DNA from 4 places in the Paenibacillus sp. LT-B23 genome. Region 3 is predicted to be linked to each of the others. Evidence: riboswitches for the same ligand, from Rfam matches in the RefSeq annotation. Region 3 holds a riboswitch; each other region holds the start of a gene.
What was found. Region 3 has a riboswitch for thiamine pyrophosphate ahead of ACWXW9_RS01390 (thiamine phosphate synthase). Riboswitches for the same ligand answer to the same signal wherever they lie in the genome.
Positions count from the first base shown of each region.

Region 1: another riboswitch for thiamine pyrophosphate. It lies ahead of thiC (phosphomethylpyrimidine synthase ThiC); the one in region 3 lies ahead of ACWXW9_RS01390 (thiamine phosphate synthase).
Region 2: another riboswitch for thiamine pyrophosphate. It lies ahead of thiM (hydroxyethylthiazole kinase); the one in region 3 lies ahead of ACWXW9_RS01390 (thiamine phosphate synthase).
Region 4: another riboswitch for thiamine pyrophosphate. It lies ahead of ACWXW9_RS12930 (ABC transporter substrate-binding protein); the one in region 3 lies ahead of ACWXW9_RS01390 (thiamine phosphate synthase).

Region 1 covers NZ_JBSQBM010000021.1:46,186-50,253, forward strand. The annotation lists gene ACWXW9_RS22540 (hypothetical protein) at 413-565, shown strand; gene thiC (phosphomethylpyrimidine synthase ThiC) at 671-2,458, opposite strand; TPP riboswitch at 2,641-2,753, opposite strand; gene ACWXW9_RS22550 (IclR family transcriptional regulator) at 2,861-3,604, opposite strand; gene ACWXW9_RS22555 (alpha/beta hydrolase) at 3,904-4,068, shown strand, end outside.
Region 2 covers NZ_JBSQBM010000001.1:542,571-546,638, reverse strand. The annotation lists gene ACWXW9_RS02405 (fibronectin type III domain-containing protein) at 1-162, opposite strand, end outside; gene ACWXW9_RS02400 (YetF domain-containing protein) at 425-1,114, opposite strand; gene thiM (hydroxyethylthiazole kinase) at 1,215-2,033, opposite strand; TPP riboswitch at 2,087-2,196, opposite strand; gene ACWXW9_RS02390 (hypothetical protein) at 2,271-2,618, shown strand; gene ACWXW9_RS02385 (metal-sensitive transcriptional regulator) at 2,805-3,071, opposite strand; gene ACWXW9_RS02380 (DsrE/DsrF/DrsH-like family protein) at 3,148-3,636, opposite strand; gene ACWXW9_RS02375 (sulfite exporter TauE/SafE family protein) at 3,671-4,068, opposite strand, start outside.
Region 3 covers NZ_JBSQBM010000001.1:291,052-295,119, forward strand. The annotation lists gene ACWXW9_RS01380 (hypothetical protein) at 1-315, shown strand, start outside; gene abc-f (ribosomal protection-like ABC-F family protein) at 520-2,073, shown strand; TPP riboswitch at 2,172-2,280, shown strand; gene ACWXW9_RS01390 (thiamine phosphate synthase) at 2,575-3,174, shown strand; gene thiO (glycine oxidase ThiO) at 3,239-4,068, shown strand, end outside.
Region 4 covers NZ_JBSQBM010000009.1:74,419-78,486, reverse strand. The annotation lists gene ACWXW9_RS12940 (bifunctional 2',3'-cyclic-nucleotide 2'-phosphodiesterase/3'-nucleotidase) at 1-832, opposite strand, end outside; gene ACWXW9_RS12935 (pyridoxamine 5'-phosphate oxidase family protein) at 1,055-1,489, opposite strand; TPP riboswitch at 1,757-1,866, shown strand; gene ACWXW9_RS12930 (ABC transporter substrate-binding protein) at 2,060-3,106, shown strand; gene ACWXW9_RS12925 (hypothetical protein) at 3,150-3,311, opposite strand; gene ACWXW9_RS12920 (MTH1187 family thiamine-binding protein) at 3,617-3,910, shown strand; gene ACWXW9_RS12915 (ABC transporter permease) at 3,907-4,068, shown strand, end outside.

The DNA of each region.
Region 1 (4,068 bases), on a different contig from region 3:
AGTCGCTCCCTAGTGCAATATATAGACGAACTGGAACATTTCGATCTATATATTGTTCATTGAAAGTCGCTTATTGGATTTTTGCAAAATGTCACTTATATAAGGGTATTCGACAAAAAAACACGGTCCCGACTACTAAACTATGAAAACGGGCCTCTGGCCCTTGTTCTGGACCTAGGCACATTTTCCCTCAGAATGACCATACACCTAATCCTCATTTTGGACACATATGACCATCTTCCTGTTTTATGTCAAAAGCGTTTTAATTTGAAAAAATGCGTTTATAATGATTGAAACATTACCAAGCAGTCTACCCGGTATTACGACATCAAGTACATACGAATAGTCCTATACAGACGTCCTAAGCAACTTAATCTGAATTTGACAAAATGGAATTGGAGGAACAACCCACATGAATACAATGAATTTAACTGTACACACCTTGATGCCTTTCCATCACCAATACCAACGTGCCAACGCAGTGAGTATGCAGAAGAAAGAAGACAGCTCGGAGAAGAAGCTCAGCTTTCAGGACATTTTGAATGAGAAAATGGGTAAAAAATAAAGTATCCGTTTATCCGGTTGCATGATCTCGCTTTACATAAGCTAAAAAGCCGTGGCTTTCTACATCATCTGTAGAGAACCACGGCTTTTGTTATTTATGCGTTTTTTACTGTCCGGCATCCCGATACTGCTCTGCCTTCTCACGCATCCCGGCAGCTACCGCTTCTTCGGTGTTCAGCCCCTTATCCGCCGCATAGGCGCGAATGTCCTGCGTGATACGCATACTGCAAAACTTGGGACCGCACATCGAGCAAAAGTGTGCTTCCTTGGCTCCCTCTGCTGGCAGCGTCTCATCATGGTAGGACAAGGCCCGCTCAGGGTCGAGCGAAAGATTGAACTGGTCGCGCCAGCGGAATTCAAAGCGTGCCTTGGACAAAGCATCGTCCCGCTGCTGCGCCCGTGGATGGCCTTTTGCCAGATCGGCAGCATGTGCCGCAATTTTGTACGTAATAACACCTTCACGAACGTCATCCTTGTTCGGCAGACCCAAATGCTCCTTCGGCGTAACATAGCACAGCATGGACGTCCCGAACCAACCAATCATCGCTGCCCCGATAGCCGAGGTAATATGATCATAGCCAGGTGCAATATCCGTCGTGAGCGGTCCCAGTGTATAAAAGGGAGCTTCCTTGCAAATCTCCATTTGCAGGTCCACATTCTCCTTGATTTTGTGCATCGGGACATGTCCCGGCCCTTCAATCATAACCTGAACATCATGCTTCCAGGCAATTTGCGTTAACTCGCCCAACGTATCCAGCTCAGCAAACTGTGCTTCATCATTCGCATCATAGATACTGCCTGGACGTAGACCGTCTCCGAGGGAAAAGGCCACATCGTAGGCTTTCATAATTTCGCATATTTCTTCAAAATGTGTGTACAAAAAGTTCTCCCGATGGTGCGCAAGACACCAAGCCGCCATGATCGACCCTCCACGGGACACAATTCCCGTCATTCTGCTTGCCGTCATCGGAATATACCTAAGCAGCACGCCCGCATGAATGGTAAAATAGTCCACGCCCTGCTCCGCCTGCTCAATCAGCGTGTCACGATACAGCTCCCATGTTAGCGCCTCGGCTTCGCCGTTCACCTTTTCAAGTGCCTGATATAGCGGTACAGTCCCAATCGGCACAGGAGAGTTACGGATGATCCATTCACGCGTCGTATGGATGTTACGGCCTGTGGACAGGTCCATGACCGTATCCGAGCCCCAGCGTACAGCCCAGGTCATTTTCTCCACTTCCTCCTCGATGGAGGACGTAACCGCAGAATTACCAATGTTCGCATTAATCTTCACGTGAAAATGACGACCAATCACCATCGGCTCACTTTCCGGGTGATTGATATTTGAAGGCAAAATAGCTCGTCCTGCCGCCAACTCCTGCCGCACAAACTCAGGCTCCACCCCTTCGCGGATGGCCGCAAATTCCATTTCGGGCGTAATGATCCCTTGCCGCGCATAATGCATTTGCGTTACACTATGCCCTTGCCGCGCACGGAGCGGAAGGTTGGTGACGCCGGGAAATTCAGCCGTCTCCCGTTTGGAGCCGGGCTTCAACCCGTTATCCTCCGGCTTGACGGCGCGCCCCTCGTAAACCTCCACATCCCCCCGTTCCAGTGCCCAGGCTCGCCGTAATGGAGGCAAGCCCTTACGGATATCAACCTGATAGGCTTCATCGGTCATGGGACCGCTCGTATCGTACACACGCAACGGCTCATGATGCTCCGTGCCCTGCGGCGTATGTGTGGGATGCAGGGCGATTTCACGCTCCGGTACGGCAATGTCCGGCCGCGAGCCTTGAATATATACCTTGCGGCTCCCCGGAAAGGGCTTCACTCCTCCTGTCTGTTCATCCACTGCGTTCCCTGCTGTTCCTTCTGTTTCTGTCGGTTTCATTGTCCATTCCTCCCGTTTCGATGAAATGACACACCGATCCGGAACCATCCCCAGGCTGGCTATCTATGCAAAAAAGCCGGTTCCCCAGGGAACCGGCTAATCTAACGAAACAGCTATGCAGACGGCTACGCACGCGGAATCATACTCCGATGCATTGCCATAGACAGCGGCTACGTATACATTTCAATGGCCGATTACTTCCCTACGCTGGTATGATCCAGATCAGGTGCAAAGGGTCCGGAATCTAGTGCGATTCCATCTCAGCCCAGCATTACAGGCTCCCCCAGTAACTGTGATAATTCTATTCGCATGAGGCGGCTATAGTTGACAACCCGCCATCCCCATCAGATTACTTCAAATTTACGGCTTTGGCAACCCTTCTCTGGTCCCTTTTCCCAAGGATTATGGAAGCATAAGCCCCATTTCCTTTGCCGCCTCGATCAAAATCGGTGCAAAATCATGCAGCGTCTCGGGTGCTAGTCGGCTGACCGGGCCGGATACAGACAAGGCCGCAGCGACCTGTCCCTTCCGATTCACGATAGGCGCAGCCACAGCAGCAGCGCCCGGCTCCCGCTCCTCATAGCTGGTCGCATAGCCCTTTTCACGAATATCCTGCAATTGAGCCTTATAGACCTCCGGGTCTACCAAGGGCGGCCATTCATCCCCGCTTAGCAGGGCTTCCAACTCCTGCGGCGGCATAAAGGCCGCCAGCACCTTGCTGGAGGCTCCTACAGCCAGCGGCATGCTTGCACCTACTGGCGCAACGCGGCGGATCGCCTGATTGCTCTGCACGGCCTGAATGCGGATACGCATGCTGCCATCGCGCAGGTATAGGCTGACCGTTTCGCCCAGACGGTCACGCAATCCTTCCATCGCTGGCTGTAATAGGATCGCCGGCTCGTCGCTTTGTGACAGATGGGTGGATAGCTCCCATATCCGAATGCCGAGCCGGTATTTTTCCGTTGCAGGATTCCGAACGACAAAACCCCGATCCTCCAGCGTGGTCAGCAGCCGATAAACGGTACTTTTATGTAAACCAATTTTGGAAGCAATCTCTGTTAGACCCAGATCGGAATCTCCGGTAAAACACATCAGTATATCAAGCGCACGCTCCACGGCGCGAACCGTTAATTTACGGTCTTCCATTGTGAACCGCTCCTCTTTGTTCCATATTCGTTTCACACCATGAAACATGGTTACATAAATTATATAGAATAGTCGCGGCTACTGTAAACCAATGTTTTTGTGACAGCCATATTACAGAACGAGAACAAACATCGACAAATCTTTGCATCATTTTTACTTTTCCGGTTCAGCCGTTGACTTTGGATAACACGCATCATACGATAATAGGTATCTATACGGACATAAACTATCATTTTCAAGTGGAATTGTACCTAGAATTCTATGAAACGAAGTTCATTTTTATATAAGGAGGCTCTTACATGATTTCGACATCCCAGCGCAGCTCTCAGCTACAGCATGCTGTCCAGGAGCCGTCCACCCCACTGATCAACCCCCGGCTGCTGCGGATCAAGCATGTTGTCATTGCCTTGCTGCTGTCGGTCGTATTTTTTCTGTTGTTTTGCTTTATTACCCTGCACGCCTAT
Region 2 (4,068 bases), 250 kb from region 3:
TGACTGCTCTATACCCGGATTTTTCAAATTCCAGCTATGCTCTTTGGCAGGCAACGCACTCGCCGCTACATCCGTTCCTCCCAAGATGCCATATCCCGTATTCAAAATCAGAGTAACCGTTGCGAACGGAGCCATCCATTGGCGCAATCCCTTCTTTTTCATGATCTGTGCACTCCTTGATAACAATATGTATTTGTCAAACCAGTTGGTAAGATTACAAAATCCTCCTATTGTAATCCAGCCATGTCAGCCTAGCATAAGCAATAGACGTTCATTTAAATGTTATCGGAATATTTAAAGGAAATGTTTAGGCTAATAGTACAAGCTCATGCCCCAAGCCAAGAACTGGACTTGTATACATAAAAAAAGCCGCGCTCAGCGCGGATACTAAAAGATAATTTATGTCTGGTCCAACCTGGTCTAATTAGGTTTTCTCTCCCATCGGAACAATGTACAGTGTTCCATCCTCGCTATACTCCGCATAGGCGATCTCGTCGATATCACCATATCCTTGCTCCCGGACCTTTGCTTTAATCTGCTCCATATCGATTTTCTTGCCCCTCATGGATTCGTTCAGCAGCTTTCCTTTATCAATGACCGTAACGGAAAAGAAATCAGGCTGCACACCTATCCCCATATCCTGAGCGGTTGGCGGCTCGTATTCGGGTTTGCGCATGACTGATAGTGAGCCGTTCGTTTCCAACGTGGCGTACCTGACCTCACGAAGAGAAAAAATATTTTGCTGCCGAAGCATGGAAAGTAACTGTGTATACTCAATATCGTATTTTTCTAGCATTTCTTGATTAACCTTGCCTTTATCGATGAGCAGCACAGTCCGGCCCTCCGCCATATATCCAAATCTTACAAAATGGGTCGTTGCCTTCTCAAAAAAGTAGGACAGCGCGCACCACAGTGCCAAAGCAAACAAAAGCTGCCTAATGCTCACCTTATCGTCGTATAGTGCATTCCCCACAATTTCGCTTAAAACCAATGACGTTAAAAAATCGAGCGGTGTTAACTGACTAAGGGTTTTCCGCCCTGTAATAAAAGCAATAATCCACAAACCAAAAAAGCTGATGATCAATTTGACACCAATCGTGACGAATACCTCCATACATACACCTCCCGGCAAGAAGTTATTTCTCCTTACGGGTTATTACACCTGTCCATTTCTATATAAACAGTGGTTCATTTCACCTTCTATACTCTTGTGTTCAGAATATCCGCTCTAATGCGCGCACCCTACCGTACTGGAGCACATCGTCCGGCGTTACCGCGAACAGCATATTAAGTAGCTCGATCTGAAAGCTTCCTGGTCCTTCCCCACCTTTTCGTTCTGCTGCCATTTCAGCAGCAACGCCATATACGGCAAGTGCTGCCATGCCAGCAGTAAGTCTGTCGTTTTCGACAGCAGCGAAAGCGCCCAGCACCGAAGTTAATAGGCAACCAGCTCCCGTAACTTTGGTAAGCATGCTATGGCCATTCTCAATGATCCACCCTATACGGCCGTCGGTAATGACGTCTTCTTTGCCGGTGATTGCAACAATCGTATTCAGTTGATGGGCTGCTTTGACTGCAAGTTGTGAAATATTCAAATTGCCTGTTTCTCCAGCATCGACACCTTTAATTTGTATGTCTTCGCCAATGATTTGTGCAATTTCAGCAGCGTTACCGCGAACAATATCCACCTTGACCCGATCCAGAATCCGGAGAGCGGAGGCTGTGCGGAATGGGGTCGCTCCCGCGCCCACGGGATCTAACAGCACAGGTACCCCATGTTCATTAGCCGATAAACCAGCCATAATCATGGACTCTACAAGTTCTTCATTTAACGTACCAATGTTAAGTACAAGCGCCCCCGCAATTCGGGCCATATCTGCGACTTCCTCTTTGGCGTATGCCATTACTGGTGAAGCGCCGAGCGCGAGCAGTCCGTTTGCCGTAAAATTGGTGACGACCACATTGGTTATATTGTGAACGAGCGGATTCGTATCCCGCATATTTTGTAGCAACAAAGCCATTTGATCTAACATAAAAAAACCAACCCTCTTTCTTCAGGAACCTGTGAAAGACTGTTGGCCTATACATATGTATACACTTATATCCCTACGCTGGCATTATCCAACAGGTTCACACGGTCTACGACGGCTTAGTCGTACTCTCAGCTTGCTTCCACAGGCTCCCGTTATATTTTTTTCTAATGTTACGGGTTCGTCATACAAAAATCAATAGATATTTTGATCATGTAAAAAACGTTTGGAGGTTTGCTTTTGGACCCATCTATTGTTTCTTCTACTATATTGTTCCAAAACCATACTACAAAAATACAGGGTGATTCCGAAGTATGGGGCAATCTCATTAAGGATTCTCCTCTCTCCGGTATTTCTTATTCATTGCCCGCTTACAACAACCGCATTGAAAGGAACATCATCCTTCGTTCAATCAATTCAGGGATTCGCGTTTCACGTAATTTAGAGCACCCAATTTCATTAGGCAGTCGATACCATGGATTAGAGATTATGTACAATAAGATTTGGGATACCCGCTTTTTTGGCATTGAACTGGATCAGCTTTCTAACCATATTAACGTGATGTTCAGCAATCTAGTATTCATTTAAATGAAATCATATCCAAGGGAAATGGGGATTTTGGTATTCAGGTCACGAAAGAAACCTCTCATAATCGAGTGTATTTTAATCGAGTTTTAGGGACTTATGTTCAGCAGCCCTTATGGATTGAGGGCAATAATTTCGGGAAATAATATTGCCCTACCCATTCTGAGGTTCAAGTCGGACTACAGCTCCTTAACGACTTTTTACGAGAAGCTGGATCGCTTCCTTAACAAGTTTATCTGTATCTCCACCAGCCTCTTGTTCTTCCAATATACAACGTTGCAGATTTTCTGCCACGATCTGGGCAATCGCTTTATCGGATGCGTTGCGTACGGCGGATAACTGGCTTACTACGTCCTTACAGGATTGTCCCTCATCCATTAAACGAAGCACCCCACGCACCTGACCCTCAATTCTTCTCAGGCGTGTTTTCAGTTCATCACTATAATTGTAATCCATCAGGTATACACTCCTTTTTGATTTAATCATATACATGTATAGGTATATTATAAACCAAAAAAATAATAAGGACATCCTAAATGAATAGATTTACCTTACCCTGCGAAGCATCCCCCAGATAGGCAGCTACTCCGGCATATTCCAAACCGTCCATCAGCTCTTCCTGTTGTAGTCCTAGTAGATCCATGGTCATGGTACAGGCCACCAGCTTGATCCCCTGTTCTTGCGCCAGCTCGATAAGCTGCGGAAGGGAAAGCGCATTATGCTTTTTCATGACATGCTTGATCATCTGCGGGCCGAGTCCTGCAAAATTCATTTTGGACAATGCAAGCTTTTGGGGTCCACGCGGCATCATCCAGCCAAAGGCTTTTTCGAGTAGCCCCTTATTCGTGCGTACGAGTTCTTCCTTACGCAGCGTGTTTAGCCCCCAAAACGTAAAGAAGATGGTCACTTCATAGTCGTAAGCTGCCGCACCATTCGCGATAATAAATGCGGCGATAGCCTTATCCAGCTCCCCGCTAAATAAAACGATAGTTGTTTTTTGCTGAGTCTGTTCCAGATTCATCCTGTAATCTCCTTTTTCACTGCAACTTTGTTATTTAAAATCCTAATATGGAACTCCAAATTTTAATGGCAGTAAGAAGGATCAACACCACTAAACTGTATCGCAAAATAACCGGGTTCATTTTCAAGTTCCATTTGGAGCCTAGAGGTGCGCCGATCAAACTTCCCAATACCGTAAAAACAGTTACGATAACCGGAATATGCCCCGTTGATATTTTGCCAATGACACCGCCAATGGCGGAAATGAACACAATAGCGAGGGAGGATGCGATGGTCGTACGGGTAGGAATCTTGAGCACGGTTAACATAATAGGAATTAAAATGAATGCTCCTCCTGCGCCCACAACGCCTGATATGATACCGACCAAAAAGGCAAAACTCACCGCAATCCATTTGTTAAACGTAATTTCGCTTGTGGATTGTTCAGGCTTCC
Region 3 (4,068 bases):
GGTGTATCCTATACTTTCACGCTACCGCTCATCTCGCAAGAGGAATGGTATAACACTGTAGATGATGTGGGGCTGATGGCGTTTATCCAGGGAATTCCGGTTGGAGACAGGTACTATAATAACTATGGGTTTGGTGGCGGAAGAGTCGTGAGGAAGCAAGCCATTATCGGCGGCGTAGAGCCGGATACCGGAATGAAATATTTTTACAGAGATTCTTGTCCAGCTCCATTTAAAGCGACAGAGCGTTTTACGGATGAAAAATCTGCGGCAGCCGCAGGGTATTTTGAATATAAATGTTATAATGAATATAAATAAATCTTTAAACAATCTTTAAATAAATCACTCCTACGAGTGGTTTTTCTTTTTTTATAAGCAGACAATATCAAAATCCTTCAAATTCACCCATTTTCAATATTCCGATAAGGCTACTGGATGTGCTACAATAAGGCTTTGAAAGAAATGCATATGAAATAAGAACAGTCGGCATTGCCGATGACAATAAGGAGCCAAAAACAGCTTATGAGTTTATTGACTGTAGAAAATGTATCCCATAACTTTGGGGACCGCGCATTGTTTAAAAATGTATCCTTCCGATTGCTCGGAGGGGAACGTGTAGGTTTGGTGGGAGCCAATGGTGTTGGTAAATCGACACTGATGAACATTCTGACCGGAAAATTGCTTAAGGATGAAGGCAAAGTGGAATGGACTCCACGTGTACGTTATGGGTATCTGGATCAGCACACCAAGCTGACACCTGGCAAAACCGTGCGGGATGTACTGAAGGATGCCTTTCTCCCGTTGTTGGAATTGGAAAAGGAAATGATGCAGATCACTGACAAGATGGGGGAAGCTTCTCCCGAAGAACTGGAAGTGCTGCTGGAAGAGATGGGTGAAATTCAGGAGCAACTGGATATGGGGGATTTTTACCTCATCGATGTGAAAGTTGAAGAAATGGCGAATGGATTGGGCCTTTCCGCGATAGGACTGGATCGGGATGTATCCGCACTTAGCGGTGGACAACGGACCAAGGTGCTTCTTGCCAAGCTGCTGCTGGAAAAGCCGAATGTGTTACTGCTGGATGAGCCTACCAACTATTTGGATGTAGAGCATATTGAATGGCTTACACGTTATCTGAAGGATTATCCATATGCATTTATTCTTATTTCTCATGATACTGAGTTTATGAATCAGGTCGTTAATGTCATCTATCATCTTGAATTTGCCAAGATGACCCGTTATTCAGCCAACTATGAAAAGTTCCTTGAAATGGCGGACCTGAACAAAAGCCAGCATATTGAAGCTTATGAGAAGCAGCAGGATTTTATTAAGAAACAGGAAGATTTCATTCAACGTAATAAGGCGCGCGCCTCTACGTCAGGTCGGGCGAAGAGCCGTGAGAAGCAGCTTGATCGAATCGAGCGCATCGATAAACCGGAAGAAGCGGCTAAACCAACATTTCAATTTAAAGAAGCACGTGCGAGTGGGAAAACGGTATTTGAGGGTATTGATTTTGAAATTGGCTACACCCATGCCCTGTTGCCTAAAATGTCCATGACGATTGAACGTGGCGATAAAATTGCGATTGTGGGCTATAATGGTGTCGGTAAATCGACATTGCTCAAAACCATTCTGGGAAAAATTCCGCCGATTAGCGGCAAGACCTATCAAGGGGATTTCTTGCAGCCAGCTTATTTTGAGCAAGAGGTACGCGCAGAGAAAGTTACACCGATTGAGGATGTGTGGAATGAATTCCCGCACTTGAACCAGCATGAAGTAAGGGCACATTTGGCGCGTTGCGGTTTGAAAAATGAGCATATCACCCGTCCACTATCCGCGCTCAGTGGTGGTGAGCAGGCCAAAGTCCGCCTATGCAAACTGCTAATGCGGGAAAGCAACTGGGTGCTTTTCGATGAGCCTACCAATCACTTGGATATCAAAGCGAAGGATGAGCTGAAACGTGCCTTGAAGGAATACAAAGGAACGGTACTGCTCGTATCTCACGAACCGGACTTTTATGAGGATTGGGTAACCAAAACGTGGAATGTGGAAGAATGGTCAAGTAAAGTCAATTAAATTAAATTAAATATCCAGTTTTGTACCAAGCTTCACAAGAAGCAGGGTTTGCAGGATTAGGAAAATATGCTAAGCTATCTTTAGCTGATACAATAAAATAGTTACACTAGGGGAGCCGCCCATGCGGCTGAGACGGAATAAATGGATTTCGGACCCTTTGCACCTGATCTGGGTTATGCCAGCGTAGGGAAGTGAGCGCCGTACAAACGAGGTAACGAATTTATTACTTTGTTTGTACGTGGGACGATATACGTATACGGATATAATGGTCCGTTCGGTTATTGGACGTACGTTAAACCACTTCCTTCGGGAAGTGGTTTTTTGCGTTTTCGTTCGTGTTCATATGTTCGTATTCATATACCGTACCCCTTCATTTTTTGCTGGTAAACGTGGCTAGTCCATACCGTATGGCACGATATGAGACTGTAAAGATACAGGGTCAGCTTACAACTATTTAGTCCATTGTGAGGTGAGAAAAAGATCGAATTGCACGTAATTACGATGGAAGGCAATTCCGATGCATATGCACATACTGCCCAAGTGGCTGCTGCTATTCATCCATATGTTCATTATGTACACGTGCGCTTGAAGCAGAAGGGTGCATCAGAGATGCTTGCTTTGACCCGCAGTATGGTAAAGCTGGGAGTTCCTTTACAGAAAATTGCAGTAAATGACCGAATGGATGTTGCTTTGCTGACCTCCGTTGGAGCTATCCAGCTACCGGCTAACGGATTACCTGTGGCAGCTGTCAAAAGCTTACTTTCAGAGGATACGCGCTGTGGGGTGTCGGTGCATTCCTTGGAGGAGGCACAGGCTGCTGAACGGGCAGGAGCGCATTATGTACTCTATGGACATGTGTATGAGACTCACTGCAAGCCTGGTGTTACTCCGCGAGGTATAGCACAGCTTGAGCGCATAAGCAGGTTATTGAGCATTCCTGTGATTGCTCTAGGCGGCATACAACCACGCCATATTCACGAGCTGTATACTGCGGGTGCAAGCGGGATTGCCGTAATGTCCGGCATCTGGGAGGCAGAGTCCCCTGTTGCGGCTGCGATGGCGTACAGGCAAATGGCGGATCTGGTAGTTCACAGCCTGTAGTGGTGAAACGGAAGCAGGAGATCGTTGCAAGCAGAATCGTAAGTGGAGGGGAGAGATGAAACATATGCCAGAGATAAAAACAGAGGCACCAGCCATTGGACACGCTGAATGCTTGGTCATTGGTGGAGGTGTCATCGGTAGCTCGATTGCTTATCATATGGCCAAGGAGGGGCGCAGTACGATATTGCTGGAGCGCTTCATTCCAGGCGAGGGAGCCTCAGGAGCTGCGGTCGGGATGCTGGCAGCAGAGAGTGAGGAATTCACCGACCCGGAGTTGGCACAGTTCGCTCGCACAAGCCGGGATGCATTTCCCGAGCTGGTTCGTGACCTGGAGCGTTTGTCTGGTGTTTCGGTGGAATTCCGTACAGAAGGATTTGTGACTCCCTTCCGTTCGGAAGCAGAGGGGCAAAAACGCTGGAATGCGGCTATTGCGCAAGAGGTTGATCATCCTGTGTGGTGGGATGCCAGAGAATTGGCCCGCAGAATTCCAGGTTTGGATGGTCAAGTGATCGGGGCTATATACCGATCAAAGGAGACGCAAATTTCTCCTGCCCAGCTTTGTCGTGCTTATACGGGGGCAGCTGTCGTACTGGGAGCAACAATATGCTCTGGTACACAGGCGGAGCAACTCGTAGTACAGAATGGGCGAGTTTGTGGCGTACAAACAGACAGTGGTTTTTTTTCCTGCAAACAGGTCATTATTGCTGGAGGCTTGGATAGTATGAGACTGCTGGAGCAGGTCGGTTTTGAATATCCGCTTTATCCGGTCAAGGGTGAGGCTGTTTCAGTCTCCTTGAAGGATCATCCACTGGAATATACCCTTTACGCCGATGATATTTACCTGGTGCCCAAGCGGAATAACGAGCTTTGGATTGGGGCGACGAGTCTACCACA
Region 4 (4,068 bases), on a different contig from region 3:
ATAAAATAGCGTTAATTCCGTCTACCTTGCTCAAATATTTAACGGCATTTTCCATCATCGGAGTTTGCGGTACATCCTCATAACCTGTGTGTGCCAGCACAATAATAATGTCAGCACCCTCGGTTTTCATTTGTGGAATAAACTTTTTCGCCGTTTCCACAATATCCTTGGTAACGACTTTGCCCTTCAAATTACTTTCATCCCACTGCGTAATTTGTGGTGTTACCAAGCCAATCACGCCCACTCTGAGTGGATGAACTTCACCCTTTTCATCCGTCACTTCTTTATCCAGAATGCGATAAGGGGTAAAATAATTTTTAGTGCCTTGGCCCCCATCATCGTAATACACGTTCGCATTTACGTAAGGGAAATCAGCTCCCTTGAGCGATCTTTCCAAAAAGTCGAGACCATAGTTAAATTCGTGGTTCCCCACCGTAGCCGCATCATAGTCCATCAAGTTCATCATCTTGTAGACCGGATGGACACCGCCTTCTTTCTCGAAGGTTTTGCTTCTGGCCATATAATCACCCAGTGGATTGCCCTGCAACAAGTCGCCGTTATCGAACAACAGGCTGTTTCTCGTTTCACTGCGCGCCTGCTGGATCAGTCCAGCTGTGTTAATCAAGCCATATTCGTTCGTTTCCTTGTCCGCATAGTAATCGTAATTCATCAAGGCCGCATGAATATCCGTTGTTTCCATGATCCGCAAATTCACTGTAGCGCTATCCTTAGATTCGCTGGCAGCCCAAGACGGAGCGGCTGAAAACACCAGCATACTACAGGCTACGACGGCTGCTGTAAACCCTTTAAACCATTTTTTATGAAATAACAAAATATATCCCTCCTCATTAAGGTGTAGGCCTCATACACATACTTTTGCACATATATGTAAGTTTAGAACCCACCATTCCTATTTTAATCCAACGCGGGACAAAAGAGTAGTCATTTACCCTATTTATTTATGAAAAAATAATTAATTTTCCGAGAACTTAAAAACCAGCAAACCTCCCAAAAAACTCGGAGAATTGCTGGTTTTCTCATACTCTATCCGTTTCTATTTTTCCCACACCTGACGTCCGGTTTGCTTGCCCACATACTCAATTCGAGTCGGGTTTACATCCAGAATAACATAATCGGGGTCATCCGGGCCGGAAAACCATTCCTTCAACGAATCATTCCACACTTGTTTGCGCAGTCCCTCGTCAGCCGTTACACGGACAGTCGCCTCAACCTCTACGACTTCCTTTGTACCGCCAACCTCATAGCCCAGCAGCAGATAAGCGTTTGGGTTGTCCTTGAGCTCCTCCACCTTATGTGTTTTGCGATCTGTCGCCAGATGGATGTTCAACCCTTCGTTAAAAAGAGCCATATAGCGTACCTTCGGCTTGCCGCCCTCCACCGTACCCAACGAGCAAAATTTGTTGTTATCCAAAGCCTTTACAATGGCTTGTTCCAGTTGGCTGCGATCCAATGTTTCCGTTTTACCCACGGTACAACAACTCCTTTTCGCAAATTAGAATTCCTTTGAAGGCCCATGCCATGATCCAACACCAGCTCATCAAACCATACCTGCGCAGCTATTCTGAAAAACAACTTTAAGCGATTGAATCATGGTCATTATCAGAACAAAGCTCACAGTAAAAGTGTACCCTGTCGTTTGGCAAATGAACCGTCACTTCTTCCCCAATGCTGGACAGACCCGCCTTCTAGGCATATAATCGTCGTAGTAAACCCGAATTGAATAACCCATTCGACTATACAATGCCAGGGGTGCTGGAATCGGCCGGCTGAGAGTGTGTCCCAAGACACTGACCCTTACAACCTGATCTGGGTAATGCCAGCGTAGGAATGCTTAAGCAAGATGCGCCTTTTCTTTGACCAGGCCCATCCCTTACTTTGGTATATACATGCGCAAGCGTCCCGGAACATCGGGGCGCTTTTTTTGTTGAAGATGATGTTGTTGGAACAGATAGCGTCCGGCAGAAGTTATTATTGTGAATTGGGAAACATAAGCTGTCTGATCCGACGGATTACGGGTAATAAAGGAGAGAACACAACGATGAAGCGCATGAAAATGTTAAGCCTTGGGCTGATCAGCCTGTGGTTCATGGCCCTGACCCTGACCGCCTGCGGCGGAAGCTCCCCCTCTGCACCACAAGACGAGACTCCTGCCACCAACACCCAAGCATCCTCCCCGACAAAGGGACTCAAGGACGTTAAAGTCGTGCTCGACTGGACGCCAAATACGAATCATACGGGCCTCTATGTCGCCAAGGCCAAAGGGTTTTATGAAAAAGCAGGCTTGAATGTCCAGATCGTTCAACCCGGCTCAGGCGGAGCCGATCAAATGGTTGCTTCCAATGCTGTACCTTTTGGTATCAGCTATCAGGAGGGCGTCACACAGGCGCGTTCGCAAGGGGTACCGCTCGTATCCATCGCTGCGGTCATTCAGCATAATACATCAGGCTTCGCAGCCCCGATTGACCGCAGGATTAAGAGCCCGAAGGATTTTGAAGGTAAAACCTACGGCGGCTGGGGTTCTCCCGTAGAAGAAGCGGTCATGAAATCCATCATGGACGCAGACAAAGGCGATGTAAGCAAGGTGAAGATCATCAACATGGGCAATGCCGATTATTTTACAGCCGTGAAGCGGGATATCGACTTTGCCTGGATTTTCTACGCATGGACCGGGATTGAAGCCCAACTACGGGGTGAGCCACTGGATATGCTGTATGTAAAAGATTATTCCAAAAGTCTGGATTACTATACACCTGTCATCGTGAGCAACGAACAGACCATTAAAAATGATCCTGAGCTGGTCAAGTCCTTCATGGACGCAACCGCTCAAGGCTATGAATATACCATCGCTCACCCGGAAGAAGCCGCAGATATCTTGACCAAAGCGGTTCCGGAGCTGGATAAAAAGCTGGTGCTCGCCAGCCAAAAATGGCTAAGCCCGCGTTATCAGGACGATGCCACCCAATGGGGCGTACAAAAAGCGGAGGTATGGAAAAACTACTCCGACTGGATGTACGAGCGCAAGCTGCTCAGCAAACCCTTGGAAGTGGATAAAGCCTTCACCAACGACTTCCTGCCTAAGCGTTAATCATTTTGTTAAAACGCTAAATTACCAAATAAATAAAGTCGAACTAGGGACGTGCACCAAGCGCCACTACGCGGACGGATGGTGCTTCCCATCGCTGTTGTACCCAGACTTCTTTTATAAATATCCAGAGGTGGAATCCGGGCAAGGTGATGCTTCCGAAGCGCGCTTCTACAGCACCATTCCGCCCACTTCGTTCTCGTTCCACTTGGTTTGTTTTTTAGTTTCGTCTTATTCTAAGCGCTAAGTAGGTGCGCTTGTGTGTAAAAAATGCCGTACAACCACTTTAAAAATAAGGTGCTTTTAAGGCGGTTGGCAGCGCAGCGGTTCATTTGAATCTGAAGAAGCGAAGCGCTCGCCTTTGCCGTGGGATTCTTACCTTTTAAATTTATTCAAAGAATCCCACGGCAACAGCGATCGTAAGATCAAATGAACCGCGGAGCGATCTCTTAACCACCTTAAACCACCATATTTTCCCAAAAAAAACTGCAAATAAAGGACAGGTGAATTCACATGGCTAACACACTGCTCAGTATTCAAGTGATTCCTAAAACCCCAAATAACGAGGACTCTTATGCATATGTAGATAAAGCGATTGAAGTTATTCAGCGCTCTGGTGTCAAACATCAGGTGAATCCATTGGACACGACCATGGAAGGTGAGCTGGATGAGCTGCTGAAAGTGGTTAAAGACATGCACGAGGCACTGACAGAAGCGGGCAGTCCAAGTGTCATTTCACAGATCAAAATCGCACATAACCCGCAGGGTATCAGCATGGATAAGCTGACCGAGAAATATCGCCCATGAACCCGAAAGGCAAAAACGCATCCTGGTGGAAAAGCGTATGGCCGCCCCTTGTGGCGGTCCTCTTCTTTTTAGCGGCCTGGCAGGGAGCGGTTTCCTATTGGCATGTGGAATCATGGATACTGCCTGCTCCGTCCCTGATCGTGCAGGAAGGAATGGCC